DNA from 4 places in the Priestia sp. HNGD-A6 genome. Region 1 is predicted to be linked to each of the others. Evidence: predicted binding sites of a transcription regulator. Region 1 holds the regulator's gene; each other region holds the start of a gene.
What was found. Region 1 encodes LexA, which represses DNA repair genes until DNA is damaged. Its sites were predicted from a motif close to CGAACATATGTTCG; they were not measured.
Positions count from the first base shown of each region.

Region 2: uvrB (excinuclease ABC subunit UvrB) is a predicted target of LexA. The motif match lies at 2,154-2,167, and genes of this name have one in related genera.
Region 3: recA (recombinase RecA) is a predicted target of LexA. The motif match lies at 2,331-2,344, and genes of this name have one in related genera.
Region 4: SCI76_RS05195 (DNA polymerase thumb domain-containing protein) is a predicted target of LexA. The motif match lies at 2,317-2,330, and genes of this name have one in related genera.

Region 1 is NZ_CP138621.1:3,937,860-3,942,566, reverse strand. It holds gene SCI76_RS20110 (recombinase family protein) at 1-480, opposite strand, end outside; gene yneA (cell division suppressor protein YneA) at 534-863, opposite strand; gene lexA (transcriptional repressor LexA) at 1,010-1,627, shown strand; gene SCI76_RS20095 (hypothetical protein) at 1,837-3,282, shown strand; gene SCI76_RS20090 (hypothetical protein) at 3,350-3,550, opposite strand; gene SCI76_RS20085 (glycosyltransferase family 39 protein) at 3,829-4,707, shown strand, end outside.
Region 2 is NZ_CP138621.1:2,977,422-2,982,128, reverse strand. It holds gene uvrA (excinuclease ABC subunit UvrA) at 1-100, opposite strand, end outside; gene uvrB (excinuclease ABC subunit UvrB) at 107-2,086, opposite strand; gene SCI76_RS15085 (sigma-54-dependent Fis family transcriptional regulator) at 2,422-4,083, shown strand; gene SCI76_RS15080 (proline dehydrogenase family protein) at 4,148-4,707, opposite strand, start outside.
Region 3 is NZ_CP138621.1:1,062,610-1,067,316, forward strand. It holds gene SCI76_RS05420 (VOC family protein) at 1-101, shown strand, start outside; gene SCI76_RS05425 (hypothetical protein) at 305-778, shown strand; gene recA (recombinase RecA) at 1,130-2,167, opposite strand; gene dhaK (dihydroxyacetone kinase subunit DhaK) at 2,770-4,533, opposite strand; gene SCI76_RS05440 (glycerol dehydrogenase) at 4,535-4,707, opposite strand, start outside.
Region 4 is NZ_CP138621.1:1,017,454-1,022,160, reverse strand. It holds gene SCI76_RS05210 (DUF4181 domain-containing protein) at 265-621, opposite strand; gene SCI76_RS05205 (hypothetical protein) at 1,082-1,582, opposite strand; gene SCI76_RS05200 (hypothetical protein) at 1,618-2,181, opposite strand; gene SCI76_RS05195 (DNA polymerase thumb domain-containing protein) at 2,375-3,640, shown strand; gene SCI76_RS05190 (YolD-like family protein) at 3,655-3,987, shown strand; gene SCI76_RS05185 (SMI1/KNR4 family protein) at 4,109-4,624, shown strand; gene SCI76_RS05180 (SMI1/KNR4 family protein) at 4,638-4,707, shown strand, end outside.

The DNA of each region.
Region 1 (4,707 bases):
GTTAACTCCTTGATTTTTTAAATTTTGCTGCGGACGATAACCGTTTTCTACGGCTCTTTTCATTCCTCTTTTAATTTTAGCGTTATGTAATTTCCGCTGATGCTCTTCCACTAAGCTAATAATATCTAACACCATCGAATCAGATTCTGAAAGCTGAAGCTGACCTTGATGACTAATCGTATAGATCGTAGCATTTTCTTTATGAAAAGCATGAAGAAGCGCGATTCGGGCATTTCCTCTGCCTAATCGCGTTTCGTCTTGAATGAGCAGCACAGATATTTTTTCTTCTTTCATTGTATGAAGAACATCCAATATACCCTCTCTGTCTACGTCATATCCGCTTGCTTTTTCCATTACGACTTTTTTTACGTTTAGATGGTGAAGATCAGCAAGCTTTTTTAATTCTTCTTGCTGGCGCTGTAAAGATGTTTCTTGGGTTTTTTTATCCGTACTTACACGGCAATAAATAATGGCGTCCACTTTTATCACGACCTTTTCGGCTTCTAACAATATTCAGGAACGGCCGTTACACACTACTGTTCAATTGCCACTTGATTATGTAACTCTTTTTTTAAAACAGGAATATATAATTTATCTCCAGGAGATAAAGACTGGGCAGTGTCTGAGTTTAGATCATTGACGTCTTCAACCCATTTGACAAATTCATTGGTGGTCAAATGATGGTGATTATGATACTTGTTGGACAAGTCCCAAAGCGTATCTCCTTTTGTAATAGTAACCGTTGAATATTTGTCTAAATCTACTTTATCCGCTCCTAAAACCAGCGTCAATACATATGTAAGTGCAGCGATAACTGCAAAAAAAATAGCGTAATGTTTCATAGAATGTAAGAATTGGTGCATATTATGATCCCCCTATCAGAATATATGTTCTTATTTTATTGAGAACATTTGTTTCTGTCAATGGAATTCTTCGAACTTATGTTTGTATATTGACACATCACGTGGTATAATTCACCTAAAGAATAGCTAAAATCGAGGTGAAAAATATGAAGCTATCAAAACGTCAACAAGACATACTAGATTTTATTAAGCACGAAGTAAAATTAAAAGGTTATCCGCCTTCTGTTCGTGAGATTGGGGAAGCGGTGGGATTAGCCTCTAGCTCCACTGTACACGGGCATTTAGCTCGTTTAGAAAGCAAAGGGTTAATTCGCAGAGATCCAACAAAACCAAGAGCAATCGAAGTTCTTCAACTAGACGAAGTAAACATCCCTAAAAGCAATGTCATTAATGTTCCTGTTATCGGTAAAGTAACAGCGGGTCTTCCTATAACAGCCGTTGAAAATGTGGAAGAATATTTCCCTCTTCCAGATAAATTCGTTTCTCCAGATGATCATGTATTTATGCTTGAAATTATGGGAGAAAGTATGATTGAAGCAGGTATTCTAGATGGCGATATGGTAATCGTACGTCAGCAGCAAACTGCTAATAACGGAGATATTGTGGTCGCTATGACCGAGGACAACGAAGCAACGGTAAAACGTTTCTTTAAAGAAGAAAATTTCGTTCGTTTACAGCCTGAAAATTCAACGATGGCGCCTATTATTCTTCGCCACGTAACGATTTTAGGAAAAGTCACTGGTGTATATCGCACGATTCACTAATTACACACTGTATGTAAAACCAACTAATCATGATGTTAGTTGGTTTTTTACGTTTGTTTTCTAAAAAAATTGGCATATTATAAATGATACGTCGAATCATTACAGGCAGGTAGAGCGGTTTTTATAAAGCCTGTTTTACCTTTTACTTTCTGTCTGCATTTTTTCGACTCTCAAAAAAAATACAACCGACTATAAGAAGGATGTAGTTTATGACCAATACACCAAGGAAAACAGAACCATTTCAAACTATTATGCCTACCAAAGCAATGAACATGTTTCTTTTTCCTTTTTCCTTTGATCGAAAAAATAAAGAGCAGCTTGTTCATGCACTAGAAGCAAATATGTTTGAGTTTTTTTCCATTCAAAACAAACATGTAGAAAAAGAATACTACGGAGAACAGTATTACGTATCTCATGATAGCTTGGATCAATATTTTCTTCCTTACATTGAATGTATTCTATTTCCTGATTCGTGCGAAAAAGAAGGCTTGCTTCGATTTTCAAAAAAAATAGACCATACCGTTACGCTACAAACTTCCTCCACCACCGTGTCTAGCAACGTGCTGTCTGTGGATGTTTTTTTATGTCCTTTTGAAATTGGCGTCATGACCATTCGCACTGAGATGAGTCATAATCATTACACCTATGATGACATTTTAGAATTCATGAATCATTTTCGTGTATTAGAACCGAAGCTTGCTGAAGAGCATGGATCCACCATTACCTATGAACATCATCGCTATAGCAAAGTACAGGATTATATTTTTTCACAGCTCGCGCCATTTTTGAACGAACACATTAAAAAAGAAGCGACGCGTGAACAGCACGTCGGGAGTCTTCCTTATTTTATCGATGAACGGATGTTTGTATTAAGTTATGTAACGGTAAATCAAGAGCAAGAAATTAACTCCACAACTTTATTTCGTACTGGGCAGCTAAATAGCTATACGCCTGACGGGAAACCGTTTATCTCTGCACACAACCATGAGTATATTAAAACGTATAATACCAAACACGTGTATTCCAGATGGGCTCCTGAAACCTATTACGTTATAACAGACCATGTGTTTTCGTGTATTTCTAAATCGACAGACTCTAAAACGGATCAGCTTTTGATGAATCATCTATTTGGCCAGCATTACTATAATTTATTTTTGCATTTTTTCTATAAAATCGTGTTGCTAAAACTATCCTATGAGTATTCTCAGCTCACGTTTCATAAAAATTCAGAGGGCATCGAGCGACTAATTCGCTCTATTACTGTATTTTCAGGTAAATATTTATTTTTAGAAATTAGCTCTCGCACGGAAGGTCAAGAGTTTTCTGAGCTCTTTAAAAAAATCTTCCACATCAATTCTCTTTATCAAGAAGTCAAAGAAACCCTTGGTACTTTGTATCAAAATCAAGAGAAAATCGCGGCCAAGCGTCACAATTACTTATTATTAATTTTAACGATTTATACCGTTCTTTCCGGTATTTACGGAATGAATTTAGTTATTAGCAAGCTAAAGGGAAACATCAATTGGGATAGTATGAAGCAGTTTTCTATCTTTGAATATATCGCTTTAATAGTAGCTTTATCAGGAATTCTGATCAGCATTAGTCTCGGAGTGAGTTCCCTATGGAATTTATTAAAAGATCGATTTAAAACATAAAAGCTGTTCCCATCAGAAAACACATGATAAAAAAGAAGAGATTGAGACATAACTAAATCAAGCGAGTCTAAAGGGAAACAAATGAAATAAATAAGCTAGCAGGGATTGCTTGTGACACCTCTGTTGATTTCCGTGCAAGACTTCGCTTTCCGCGGGCGGCCGGTGAGCCTCCTCGTCGCTTGCGCTCCTGCGGGGTCTCACCCCTTCCGCTTTTCCCGCAGGAGTCTTCGTCTTGCCCTCCAATCAACTGCTGGAAAGAACTAAACAAATGAAACCTACGTTCACCATAAAAAACGAACCATCAAACATGATGATTAATGGTTCGTTTTTCCCTTCGACTAAAATCCTTTTTTTTCAACCTCTTTTATCTATTACTAAATCACTGTCTACTCCGCTGAACCTTTTATTACACGTTGTGCCGCTGTTGTAATTTCAGAACAATCTAATATTATACTCTATAAGAAAAATATATACAAAATAATAAAATATGGTATCATAGGGTAGGAATTTTGTACCTTATCTTTGAAATAATTTGCAGGAGGTAATATGCTTAACTCATTTTTATCCAAAAGCCTGATTCTTTTATGTGTCATGATTCTTACATGGTCTCTATGGGGCAGTTATAGTGCGATGACAAATTCATTGGACTTAAAAGGCTTGGCTTTAAGTAATTCATTTATTATTGAAGGAATATGTATCACTTTCCTTGTCATTTTTCTAATAGCTATTGCAAGTAGATACATGAACAAAACTGTTTTTTTTATTTCACTGATTGTTTTGACCTTAGGTGTTCGATTAGCATGGATGCTTTCTGTTCAAACACCTGTAAAATCTGACTTTCTTGTCATGTTAGATGCCGCACGTAATATCGCAAAGGGAAATTATGAATTTAACCAAAGCGTTTATTTCACTACATGGGTATATCAGCTAGGCTTTTCATTCTATGAATCTATTGTTATTCGCTGTTTTGGAGATAGCATTTTCACATTAAAATTGTTAAATATTTTTTATTCTACTGGAACCGTTATTTTTATTTATCTAATTGGCGCTAAAGTATTTAACGAACTTGCTGGGAGAATGGCAGCTTTCCTATATGCGTTCTACATTCCGAACATTCTCTACAGCTCAGTGTTAACCAATCAGCATTTAGCTACTTTTTTATTTTATGCAGCTTTTTACCTTATTATAAAAAGATTTGCTCATAACAAGTTTAGCTGGCTTTATATTGGTCTTCTATTGTCGTTAGGAAATTTAATGCGCCCTCTGGGACCCATTATTATCGTTGCTGTTTTCATTTATTTCATCTTGCAAATTCTTCAACCTTACATTAAAGCGAAGGATGCTGCTGAGTTAAAAACTCGTCGAAAGAAAATAGGAAAAAACCTCGTAGGCGTACTGGCTACTTTTTTTATTGCAAATGCGCTG
Region 2 (4,707 bases), 960 kb from region 1:
ACCCTGTTAATACCACTAATTTGTCTCGCGGGATTTCAATATCGATATTTTTCAAATTGTGGGCTCGTGCACCTTTTACCACGATTTTTTCCATCGCCATGTTTTATCACCCTTCCGCTTTTAATTCTAGAATCAAGTCACGAAGCTCAGCTGCGCGTTCAAAGTTAAGCGCTTTGGCTGCTTCTTTCATTTCTTGTTCCATTTCTTCTACGAGCTTTGCTTTTTCTTTTTTATTGAGTTTATCAAATGCCGGTGCTTCTTCATACGTTTCTGTATCTTCTGCTACTACTGTTGCACGAATTGAGCCTCGAACTTCTTTTTGAATCGTTGTCGGTGTAATACCATGCTCTTCGTTGTAAGCTTCTTGAATACTTCTACGACGCTTGGTCTCATTGATAGCAATGTCCATAGAGTTTGTGATGCGATCTGCATACATAATGACATGTCCATTAGCATTTCGCGCAGCACGTCCAATGGTTTGAATAAGCGATCGTTCTGAACGCAAGAATCCTTCTTTGTCCGCATCTAATATGGTTACTAACGAAACTTCTGGAATATCTAAACCTTCACGAAGTAAGTTAATCCCTATGAGCACATCATATTTTCCAAGCCGCAGCTCTCGGATAATTTCAATACGCTCGAGCGTCTTCACCTCAGAGTGAAGATATTGAACTTTAATGCCAATTTCTTTTAAGTAGTTCGTTAAATCCTCAGACATTTTCTTTGTTAACGTCGTGACGAGCACTCGTTCATTTCGCTTAATCCGGTCGTGAATTTCTCCAATTAAATCATCAATCTGCCCTTCAATTGGTCGAACTTCAATATTTGGATCTAATAATCCCGTTGGACGGATAATTTGTTCAATCACCTCAGGCGCCTTCTCAAGTTCGTAAGGACCTGGTGTTGCTGAAACATGGACGATTTGTTTAATATGCTGTTCAAATTCATCAAATTTAAGCGGACGGTTATCTAATGCAGACGGCAAGCGGAAACCATGGTCCACCAACACTTGTTTACGCGCTTGGTCTCCATTATACATTCCTCTAACTTGAGGAATGGTAACGTGGGATTCATCCACCACAAGAAGGAAATCTTCCGGGAAGAAATCCAGCAGTGTATAAGGTGTAGAACCAGCCGGACGAAGCGTTAAATGACGAGAGTAATTCTCGATTCCTGAACAAAATCCCATTTCTCTCATCATTTCTAGGTCGTAGCGAGTGCGCTGCTCCAAGCGCTGCGCTTCTAAAAGCTTTCCTGCTTCTTTTAACTTCTCTAGCTGTTCTTCTAGTTCTTTTTCAATGTTTTGAATGGCCACACGCATTTTTTCTTCCCTCGTGACGAAGTGAGATGCCGGGAAGATAGCCACGTGTTCACGATCTCCAATAATTTCTCCTGTTAAGGCGTCGACTTCGCGAATGCGGTCAATTTCATCCCCGAAAAATTCCACGCGAATACAGTGTTCATCTCGAGACACAGGAAAAATCTCAACAACATCACCGCGAACGCGGAACGTTCCGCGCTTGAAGTCAATATCGTTTCTTTCGTACTGTACATCCACTAGCGTACGAAGCAGCTGATTGCGTTCTTTTTCCATTCCTACTCGAAGAGATACGACCATTTCTTTGTATTCTTCCGGAGACCCTAATCCATAAATACAGGATACGCTGGCAATAATAATGACATCTTTTCGTTCAAAAAGAGCAGAAGTTGCTGAGTGACGAAGTTTATCAATCTCGTCATTAATGCTTGCATCTTTTTCAATAAATGTATCTGTTTGAGGTACATAAGCTTCAGGCTGATAGTAATCATAGTAACTGACAAAGTATTCGACTGCATTATTAGGAAAAAACTCTTTAAACTCACTGTACAATTGACCAGCAAGCGTTTTGTTATGAGCCATAATTAATGTCGGCTTATTTATTTCCTTAATAACATTAGACATAGTGAAGGTTTTTCCCGTTCCTGTAGCACCTAATAATACTTGATGCTGCTTACCTTCTTTAATTCCTTTCACAATCTTTTCAATTGCCTTTGGCTGATCACCTTGCGGTTGATATGGGGATACTAATTCAAACTGATCTTTCAAATGAAGGCCTCCGTTTCTATTTTCTTGTTTTATCTATTTTTATTACGATATGTAAAAACCGAAAACACGAACTGATATTCGTATTTTATCACTTTATACTCATAAATGAAACTAATGAGTATTAATCTTATATAGTGTTTGTTTGTTTTGATTTTTTACCCTGTTACTTTATTACCCACTAAATTCTTATACTACCCTTTTCGAGGGGAATACAACTCTTTAGATGAAAGCAATAAAAGAAAGTAAGCTGCCTAATTGTTTGAAAAAGATAGGCTTTTGCGCCAATTTCTAAATTATGATACAGTATAAAAAATATGTACTGAGAGGGGTTTAGTATGGCAAGCGTTGATCAAGTTCTTATAAATAACTCCTTTATAACAGTTGAAGAATCAACTTCTTTAGCTAAAGTGAAATCTGAACTTTCCAACTATGATTTCGTTGTAGTCACAGCAAGTACCTTTTATGTAATACAAAAAGATGAACGATACCTTTTAACAGGTCATGACGAGGCATCGTCCATTAAAAAAGTAATAGCGGACACAAATTGGCCTTCATCTTCTACTTCTACGTTAGCCAATTTACAAGCCAACACAAACTGGAATAGACCAGTCCTCATTCAAGCAGAAAACCAAGAAACCACAATAGGACTTGTAACACCTTCACAGTGGATTACACATTTGCATAGCCAAAATGAGATATTAGCTTCCTATTTTGATACATTGGCAGAAACCATTAATGATGCAGTGACAGCGGTCGATCATGAAGGAAATGTAATCTTGTGGAATACTGCTGCGGAACATACGTATAAGATTCAGAGAGATGATATTATTGGTAGAAAAATCGGAGAGCATTTTAAAGATGAATCCATCATTCTACATACGATTCTAAATGAAGGGCGTCCTGTGCGCGGAACGTATCATCGTCCTAATGAACAAACTCACGTGCTCATCAATGCATCTCCTATTATAAGAAACAACCGAGTCATAGGTGGAGTCGCAACCGAACATGACATTACCAATATTGTAAGACTAAATGAAGAAATTGATGTATCTCTTCTCATTCCGAAAGATAATCCATTTTCTTCTTTTGCGGGTATCAGTCCTGAAATTAAGCAAGCCGTTGACATTGCCAAAAAAGTGGCATCTACAGATATGCCTATTTTATTAACAGGAGAACCTGGTTCTGGGAAAGAAATGCTGGCTCAGGCCATCCACTACGGGGGATCCAAACATAAAGAACCTTTTTTATCTTTAAATTGCGCCACTATTCCATCTGGACTTCTGGAAATTGAACTCTTTGGTCATCAAAAAGACGTCTTTTCAGAAGATCCAACGACCATTGCAGGAAAACTGGAGCAGGCTCATAACGGGACGTTATTTATTGAAGAAATTGATAAAATGCCTCTTGAAATTCAAGTTAAGTTTCTCCGTTACTTGGAAGAACGAGCCTTTTATCACGTTGGAGGCACGGAAGAAATTCAAGTCCAAACCCGAATTGTAGCCTCTACTACGACGCCTTTGGAAGAGTTGCTAAAAGCCGGTGAATTCCATGAAAATCTTTACTATTTGCTGACCGTCATTAATATTATCATTCCGCCGCTTCGAGACCATAAAGAAGACATTGAAGCATTAACGCAGCAATTTGTACAGGAATTTAGTAAAAAGTATAAAAAGAAGGCTCCTTTCATCAGCTCTGAAGTTCTCGAAGCCTTTATGCAATACGATTGGCCAGGAAATATTCGCGAGCTGAGAAATACGATTGAACGAATGATTTTTCTTAGTGATCAGTCGTTGATTACCCTTACGCACCTTCCTGACAATCTGAAGGATGCCAGTTCTTTCACAGAAGTTCAAAAAGAAGAAGATTCTCTCCAAGAAGCTAGGCTAATAGAAGAGACTCTTCAAAAAACCTATGGAAACAAAAGTGCAGCAGCAGATCTGCTTGGCATTTCGCGCGGCACCCTTTATAACAAAATCAAAGAATACGGATTAAACTAATTAAAAAATTCGACACGAAGCTCAGGATACTTGTGTCGAATTTTTTATGTTTCTTGGACTGAACTTATTTGGAGAAATTTTTTAATACGAACCATACGTTGGCGGGGCGTTCGGCTAGGCGTCTCATGAAATACCCAAACCAATCAATTCCGTAAGGAACATAAACCCTGACTTTATATCCTTCTTTGACCAGACGATCCTGTAGCTCTACGCAAATTCCATAAAGCATTTGGAACTCAAACTGATCATTTGAAATGCCGTTTTCTCTTACTAATCGTTTTGTATACTGAATCATTTCCTCATCATGACTTGCTACAGCTGTATAGTGTCCATTTAATAAATGCATTTTAATGATTTTTTTATAGTTTTCATCTACGTCTTTCTTTTCCGGAAACGATACTTCTGGCGATTCTTTGTAAGCTCCTTTTACCAGACGTAAATTAGCTTGATATTGATGTAAGTCATTCATATCTTGTTCTGTACGATAAAGATACGCTTGAATCACAATTCCAATATTATCAAATTCTTTGCGTAATTCTTTATACATATCAAGGGAGATTTGGCAGTGCAAGTAGTCTTCCATATCAATTCGAACAAAAATATCATTCACTCTGGCTGTGTGTA
Region 3 (4,707 bases), 2.2 Mb from region 1:
TTGGCGAAGTGGTTCAGTACGAAGACTCGTATCGTCTCTGCTACATTCGTGGAATAGAAGGACTTTTAATCGGTTTGGCAGAGCAACTCAGTAACAAATAAGTAAGTGACGTTTTATAAAAGTCTTTACTGAAATGTACATTTAACCTATCTGAATCTTCAATAGATCGAGATTATTTTCAGGTTTTTTCAAACCTTTATTTTACTTTTTTGCCCCCTATATATACTTAATTATGGAATTTTTGTTTTAATATTCATAAAAAGGGTATTTGTTCTAAGAATCAACTAAAATAGGAGGAGATCAAATGAGAAGAGCGAAACAAGCTGTTGTAGCTTCTGCTGTAGGTTTAGCTATGTTAGCGACGCCATTAGCTCTACCGAATTTAGGAGGTTCTGCTGGCTCCGCAGAAGCTGCAGAAGTTGGAGGAGACGTAGCGATTGATCCAGTAGCCATAGGACAAGCCATTGCAGATGCGGCTAAAACTGCCGACAATCGAAGTGGTTTTGTTAAGGGAGCGATGGAAAAAGCTTTCTTTGAATCGGGTCAGCAGTATAATGTGATAGTAATGAATTTAAGTCAAGGTTATAATTCCGACCAGTTACAAGGTGTACAATATTTTGATACCGTAGATTATGATGGTATCACGTTTGGGGTCTGGATATTTGAAGAAGGAACGTTTATTAATGAAGGTGATGGAGGTTATGATAACTGGGCCTTTAGAGGTTGGTTTGAACGCACGGGGGACGATGAGAAAACGGTCAACTTCCATAGACCTTGATCTAATTAAACAGAACCCTATTTAATTAAATAGGGTTCTGTTTGTTTGCTATAAGAATTTTTCTGTTTAAAAAGATTGCAATAAAAAGTCTAGTATAGCGCTTTAGACAACAGTATCTCAATTAGAAATCTTGTTCCTTCCACAGTAGCCCAATTTTTTGTTTTCTCTGCAAAACCTTTGCTAGATAACGTTCCGTTATTTTACGATTACTGTGGCCAAGCTCCTTTTGAATTAAGAAAATATCAGCTCCCTGCTGCCTACTATAAATCGCATAAAATGACCAAAATAATGAAGTGAAATCAGTGAAATGGATGGGCTTGAAGCTGCCGGGAAAGGCATTTTAAGCTTTTATTAGCTTTCGTTTTCACTATCGCTATCGTTATCAATATCATTTTCGTTGTCAGTATTACCATATTTAAAATCAATAATGTTTTTTCTAATTTCTTCTCTGATTTCAGGGTTTTCTTTTAAGAAAACCTTAGCGTTTTCTCGTCCCTGCCCTAAACGTTCCCCATTATAAGAAAACCAAGATCCAGACTTTTGAACAATATCTACTTCAGAACCAATATCTAAGATTTCTCCTTCTCTTGAGATACCTTCTCCATACATAATATCTACTTCAGCAATGCGGAAAGGAGGTGCCATCTTATTTTTGACTACTTTAATTCTTGTTTTGTTACCAACTATGTCATTTCCCAGTTTAAGTTGTTCAGCGCGGCGAACCTCAAGACGAACGGAAGAATAGAATTTTAGTGCTCTTCCACCTGGCGTTGTTTCCGGATTTCCAAACATAACGCCTACTTTCTCCCTGATTTGATTGATGAAGATAGCAATGGTTTTAGACTTATTAATTGCTCCAGATAGTTTACGAAGGGCTTGAGACATCAAGCGAGCTTGTAGACCTACATGAGAATCTCCCATTTCCCCTTCAATTTCTTTTTGCGGAACTAATGCTGCTACTGAGTCAACAACAATAATATCTACAGCACCACTTCTAACTAATGCTTCAGCAATTTCAAGTGCCTGCTCACCAGTATCTGGTTGAGATAACAGTAACTCATCAATATCTACACCTAGTTTTCTTGCGTAAACTGGATCAAGTGCGTGTTCAGCATCAATAAAGGCAGCTCGACCTCCATTTTTTTGTACTTCTGCAATCGCATGTAAGGAAACTGTTGTTTTACCTGAGCTTTCGGGTCCGTACACTTCCATGATTCTTCCTTTTGGATAACCATTAATTCCAAGAGCGATATCTAAAGCTAATGAGCCTGAGCTAGATGCCTCAACTTTTGTATGTGTGCCTTCTCCCATCTTAATAATTGATCCTGTACCGAATTGTTTTTCAATTTGTTTTAGAGCCATATCTAGTGCTGCTTGTTTATCATTCATAATTTAAAACCTCCGATTGTTAGTACGTTTACAGTAAACGACAATGTATATGGATAAATAATAAGGATTGGCTCAAATGTTTTTGCTCCGTGCGAGAAAATTTTGTGTTTAACTGTCTTGGTTTATTCTGTTGTTCCTTTATTTATCTCTAAACCCTTAATATCGAACAAATGTTCCTATTGTGTAATCATACAATAAACGCATCTAGTTGTAAAGGAGAAAGTTTTGTACAAACCAGCCAAAGAAATATCTTTTTTGTAAAAAGTAGGTTTATGCTTTTAATATTTATAGTTATTGAAACTTTAATCTATAAAATAATCCTTATTATAGGAACAAAAAACAATTCATTCTCTTGTATACATTATTCCGGGAGACATGCTAAAAACGAGCCCTTGATAATCAAGGGCTCGTTCACTTTATGTTTTTCTTTTTTATCCTTGAAATACTATTGGTTATTGTGCATTTTTACTACATCTAAATTAAACTCGGTTGCAAAAACTTGTTGTTGTGCCCCATAAAAAAATCCCCACTAAATATAGTGTAACCCTCACTCTCAAAGAGTAATTTCTTTACACTATACTTAGAGGAGATAATACCAAATTTTACTGTTTTTCTTGCATTACTTGAGCTACTTCAGTAAAAATTACACCTAATCCATGTGCACCTGCGTCCGGATAACCAAGGCTTCTTTCTCCAACCGTACCAGCACGCCCCATACGTGCAACAATCTGTTCAGTTGATTTTGCTCCTTCAACAGCAGCTTCTGCTGCTTTGACAAGAGCATGTTTCAAGCTTTCATCCTCAGCAGCACTTGATGTTAACGTATCTGCATAAGGTACTAAAGCATCGATTAAAGTTTTATCTCCTACAACAGCTCCACGCCCAAAAGAACGTTCTCCTGTTGCTTGAATGCCTTTTACAGACGCTTGGATCATTTCAGCAAATTCTGTTAAAGTCAGTTCGGTTTTAGATTCAGTGTTCTTTCCAGCCGCACGAAATGCTGATCCCCAAATAGGCCCTGATGCCCCGCCACAGTGCTCCATGATAACAATGGAACATGCCTCTAGAAAGTTTCCAATATCATTTGATTTATTTTCTAGAATTTCGTGCCATTCAGCTTTCAATTGTTTGAATCCTTTAGCAACACTCATACCAAAGTCTCCGTCACCAGCATGGGAATCTAATTCACAAAACGGTATTTCATTTCTAATAATACATTCACTCATTTGGTCTACCATAAAAATAATATTATTCAACGTCAATCGATTTTCCGTTACTACGGAATATTCTTTGTTGGTTTGCACCTCATAAGACACTTTCGGGGCCTCTACGCTACCGATGATTTCATCATAAGTGACAGCTGGTACTTCACCTTTGATTTTTAACGCAGGAGTATCGCACTCTTCAGATAGGAGACTCTTTAAGTTTTCATCTAATTTCATAATCGAAATAGAAGCACCGGCCATATCAATGGCTGTCATATAGTTTCCGACAAACGTTCTTGCAATCGTTACTTTTCTACGTGACAATTCACGAATGACAGAATGATTTAATAAATACAGTTCTTGAAGAGGTGTGCTTCCAAATCCATTAATTAGGACAGCCACTTCTCCTTTTCCATCTTCTATCCCTATTTCTTTTAATAATGCCGTTACCATGCGCTCTGCAAGTTCGTCTGCTGAAATAATTTTTTCACGACGGATACCAGGTTCTCCATGAATGCCAACGCCAAATTCCATCTCATCTTCTGCAATCTCGAAAGTAGGAGTTCCTTTAGCGGGAACTGTACAAGAAGTTAATCCAATACCAATGCTTTTAACATTCGCAATAGCGCTTTCTGCTGCCTCTTTCACTTTTGATAGATCATATCCGCGTTCTGCTGCAGCACCTGCTATTTTATGGACAAGAACAGTACCAGCCACTCCACGTCTTCCAACTGTATATAAACTGTCCTGTACAGCGATATCATCATCTACTTTTACATAATCCACTTGAATTCCATCTTCTTCAGCTAGATAAGCAGCATTCTTGAAATTCATCATGTCACCACTGTAGTTCTTAATCACGAGTAAAGTTCCCTTATCGCTAGCAGTTTCTTTAATGGCTTGATAAATCTGTATTTGAGAAGGTGAGGCAAATACATCACCACAAACTGCTGCATCTAACATACCCTTCCCGACATACCCAGCATGAGCAGGTTCATGTCCACTGCCGCCCCCGCTAATTATGCTTACTTTATTTTTGTTAATTTGTTCTTTTTTAATGATTTTATATTTTTCAATTAAACTCAGTTCCGGATGTGCTAGAACCATCCCTTTACACATCTCAAGTACGACATCTTCTGGTTTATTAATAATTTTTTTCATCTTATATCAACCTCTTCTTATAATCATTTCCAATTTGATCTGCTGCAAGGATAGCTGCAGCTACTGACTCTGGAGTAACAGGGAATGGCATAGAATAAATAGATTCCTCTGGAATACAAGCTTTGTTAGCTACTTCCATTAACTCTTCTTGTGTAATTTGTTCTACTCCAATAT
Region 4 (4,707 bases), 2.2 Mb from region 1:
GTCTTTCCTTTTGTGTTTTTATCTTTTACGATGATTAAAATTCCCGAGACTAATAGATACAAACCAATTAGTAAAACTAATATAGGTATAAAAATTATTTCCACCTGCTCTTATGTATTATAGTGTATTTATTTTCTATGCTTTTTATAACGTACATAGCTCTTTGTGTATGTATAGATAAACCATTAGAAAACATTCAATATTGCTCCAACAATAATAGTAAGAGGTATAAAAATGTTTTTAGCAATAATATTCAACTCCTATTTAAAATACATTTAACAAAGTACCAACTCCTATAGAAGCTAAATAAAAGAAGAAGAAGATAACGGCTAAAAGGTGTTCCTTTGTTTCTCTTGCAAATTTCCATTCCATAAATATATTAAATCCCTGATAAACAATACAAAAAGCAGCTAAAATAATCCACATAGGAACTTGATTATAATAGCTTAGGGAAAATAAAAATATTATGTATAATACAACTTCTATTCTTGAGTGCCACCTGTTTACTTTTTTTCTATAAATATCTGGATCGGTTTCTAAGTGCATCTTTTTTCTTAAGTATTTTTCGACATAATGAGCGATATAAAACGCTACTATAATAAAAATCAAAAATTTGTACATAAATACCTCCTAATATCCAATAATATCATTTTTTTCTATTTTAATTAAATTAATCCACTTACTGTGGAATTAATCATATGATTTAAGGCAGGTTTTATTGAACAGTAAGAAGAGGCTTCACTTGTGAATGAAGACATAGTAGCAATTGAAAGTTATAAAATTGAGTTTTATAAAGATTTAAAATATATGTTACTGGAGAAGATGATGCAATAAAAAAATAACTGTGTGACGAAAAATATGAAAGGGTAAAGAGCCCTTGTATATCAAGAGCTCATATTTTGTACGATTCCGATAATCAAACGCATGTTAACTAAATTAGAAAAGAAAAAAGCCTGGATCTCCTTAGATACAGGCTTTTTCTCAACTCTGTTGTTTAAGTAGAAAAAAGTACTTACTTTAAATTCAAGGTTACTTCCTTATTTAGATATGGAGATGTAAAAGTTACTGTTTGTTCATTTCCTCATTGTGCATCATGAGCTCCTAAAACATTTAAATCGCTCATATCCGTATTTCGTGTCATAACATGAAGAGGTTCTTGATTTATTCGTTTTTTCACCAAAGGGAATTCCGTTTGTTTATAAAAATCATAGTAATGATTAGTTTCTCCAAGACTCCAATTAGAATAACCAATAATAAGTTTTTGGGTATTCTTAGGGGAACTTAGATCATAATAGTCAACTTTATTAGTATAAAAGAACGTGAACCACCCAACGATTGCCATAGGTACAATAAAAAACGGCCCAATTACTCCCCAAAACACTTTAGACTCTTTTGTTTTGCTAACGGTTATAAGGACTATGTATAAATAGATAAAGTGTAGAACAAATATCAGAAAATATATCGAAACCTTTGAAGAGAAAACGTATAGGCTCTTTAGTGCTAAAAGATAAAAGAATAGATCTATAGAAAGAAGGATGATAGCTAACATTTTTAGTATACTCTTATTATTTTTATATTTCATTGACTACGAACCCTCCTCCTTTTAATTTAGAAATGTTAAATATCGCTGCTATTAATATCAAGTGAGTAGCTACGAGGTATATAATTTTGGACTTTTCCAGGTGAGTTAAATAGATCACTCTTACTGAATATCGTAAATCCAACCTCTTCCACATCCACAAATGTATCGACTTTATCTATATCGACATTTTTAAATTCTATAGGTTTATTCCATTGTCTCGAAGGAATTAAATCCTGCTCTACAATACCTTCTCCGTAGAAAATGAATATACTCAGCCCATTATTAACTAATTCTTCTGCTAATCCACTAACATGGCTCAATTTTTCTTCAGAATCAACTTTAATAATAGCACCATCTAATGAATGCTCATAAAAAGGAATTTTATTTTTAATCAATGTTTCTTTTCCATGTCCAGAGAGCATTGAGTCTAAAACAAAAAAAACAGGTAAACCAAACATTTTTCGAACTAAAGAGATGATTAGATCATGATTAATGTCCCTAATCCCTACAGTAATAGATACAAATTTATCTTCTGGAAAGTCAAAACTATCAATTATACTTTGGTCTGAATATTGCACAAAATATTCTTTTTTCAACATTTATCCCCCTTTAGGGTTTAGTCTTTTTGAACTCTTACTATTACGTTATGTAGTAGTTACTTCTGTTAATGTAACAATAAATTCTATGCAAGTGATAGCAATAATCGGGAAAAATTTAGAATTTCCATTGAATAAAGAACGTTTGTTCGTATATAATAGAGAACAAACGTTCTTTATCTAAGGAGTTCTTTCAATGGATTATGCCCAGCTACCAAACAGAGTCATTATATGCATCGACATGAAAGCATTTTTTGCTTCAGTTTCTTCTGTCATACGGGGGTTAGATCCGCTGAAAACAAAGCTTGCGGTGGTAGGAGATATCAAACGGTCTGGATCGGTTGTGTTAGCTGCCACACCTTTATTAAAGAAAAAAGGAATCAAAACAGGAAGTCGTCTTTTCGACATTCCTAAAAGAAAAGATATCCATGTCGTGAATCCATCTATGGAGAGGTATATCAAAGCTTCGAACTATATTTCTAGTTTGGTGTTACAGTATGTGGCTCCTGAAGATTTTCATGCGTACAGCATTGATGAGTTGTTTATTGATGCGACAGCTTCGTTGCATTTATTCGCTAAAACACCAGAAGAATTAGCTCATAAAATCATCAACGAGATTTACCGTAAGACACGGCTGACAGCTACCGCAGGCATCGGTCCCAATCTCTTACTGGCAAAAGTGAGCTTAGATCATGAGGCTAAGAATAGCCCAACAGGAGTTGCTTATTGGCGATATGAGGATATTCCCTTTAAGCTGTGGTCCATTCATCCGATGAAGGATTTCTGGGGAATTTCGTCTGCTACGGAAAGACGCTTACAACGGTTAGGCATTCACACCATCAAAGAACTCGCTCTTTCTTCAAAGGAGATGTTACAAAAAGAATTTGGCATTCTGGGTGAAGAGTTGCATCAACACGCGAATGGGATTGATTACAGTCGCATTTCTGATGTGTACATTCCTAGCTCTCGTTCATTTGGAAAAAGTCAGATTCTATTCCATGATTATACAAACCGAAAAGAAGTGGAGTTATTGCTGTTGGAGCTATTAGACGATGTATGTTTTCGTTTACGCATGCATCAAGTAGTGGCTCAGACTGTTCATTTATCCATTGGTTACAGCAAACGAACAGGTGGAGGCTTCTCAAGACAAAAGAAAATGAGGAGAGCTTCGAATTTAAGCCAAGATATCTTTCCGTATTGTTTAACCATCTTACATACACATGATAGCGGAATGCCGATTCGTTCCATTGGGATTTCCTTGGCGAACACACGCATTCAAGAAGAAGAACAAATGAGCTTATTTGAGGATATTGATCAGCGGGAAAGAGCCTATGCACTTGCAAAAACGATCGATGACATTCGTCTTCGTTATGGAAAGAATAGCGTTCTACGGGCCTCAAGCTATCTCGATCATTCAACGGCTCGTTATCGAAACGGCCTTCTAGGAGGTCATAAAGCATAAAGGAGGAAGCTGCTATGCAGAACAGAGGAATGAAAAAATGGCGACCGTTCGCCACTATGCCAGAGCAATACAAAGGATTACAGGAAATTATAAAAAAACAAGCAGAAATACCACAACCTTTTTTAACAGAAGATCAAATGGAACAGATTAATTTCACTTTGATTGAAGCGCTTCATACACATAAAAAAGTGTACCTGACGTATTACAAGCATGGGCAGTGTATAACAGAAACAGGAGTTATTCAGTTCGTTGATTCTCTAGGAGGATTATTTGTTTTTATAGATGAGGGGGGTAACCAGGCAAATAAAATGAGGTTAAGCGAGCTAATTGATATTCGTTTCATGTAGTAGAAAGTAATAAAACAGTTTATTTACATAAGATTTCCATACATAATTAGTATAAGCTTAAAAAGTACAGAATCATTTTTCATAGATTCATTTAGTGATGTTATATAAGGAGGCCTTTAAAATGAAGCAGGTTTGGCATGAATTTGAACAGTGGTTGAGAATAAATCGTCCAGAAGCAGTAGGAACACTTAACGAAGCAGCTGCTGAATCAGAAATTGCAGCGGTTGAACAAAAGGTGGGACTAACCTTCCCCCAAAACCTTAAAGACTGGTTAATGATACATAATGGACAGAGCGATGAGTATATAGGAGTTATTGAAAATTATACTCTATTACCTCTAGAGGAGATTCTTTATACGTGGCAAACCTTAAAAGAGCTTTTAGACGGAGGAGAATTTGAAGATTTTCCAGAAGTAGAACCTGTTGGACCAGTGAAAAAAGAATTGTGGTGGAACCCGCGTTGGATTTCGATTGCCACGAATGGGGGAGGAGATGATATTTGTATAGACTTGGATCCGGCTGAAGGAGGAAAAGTCGGCCAAATTATCACCTTTTGGCACGATTGGGAACAGCGCGAAGTAATAGCAGACAGCTTAGAAGAATGGGTAATGGCCACGATAAATCATACAGATCATTAAAGGGGAGAAGCAAATGATAAAGCCGGATATAGAGAAAATCTATAAAATTCTTAAAGCACTTCCAGGTACGTCGGTGAAAGTAG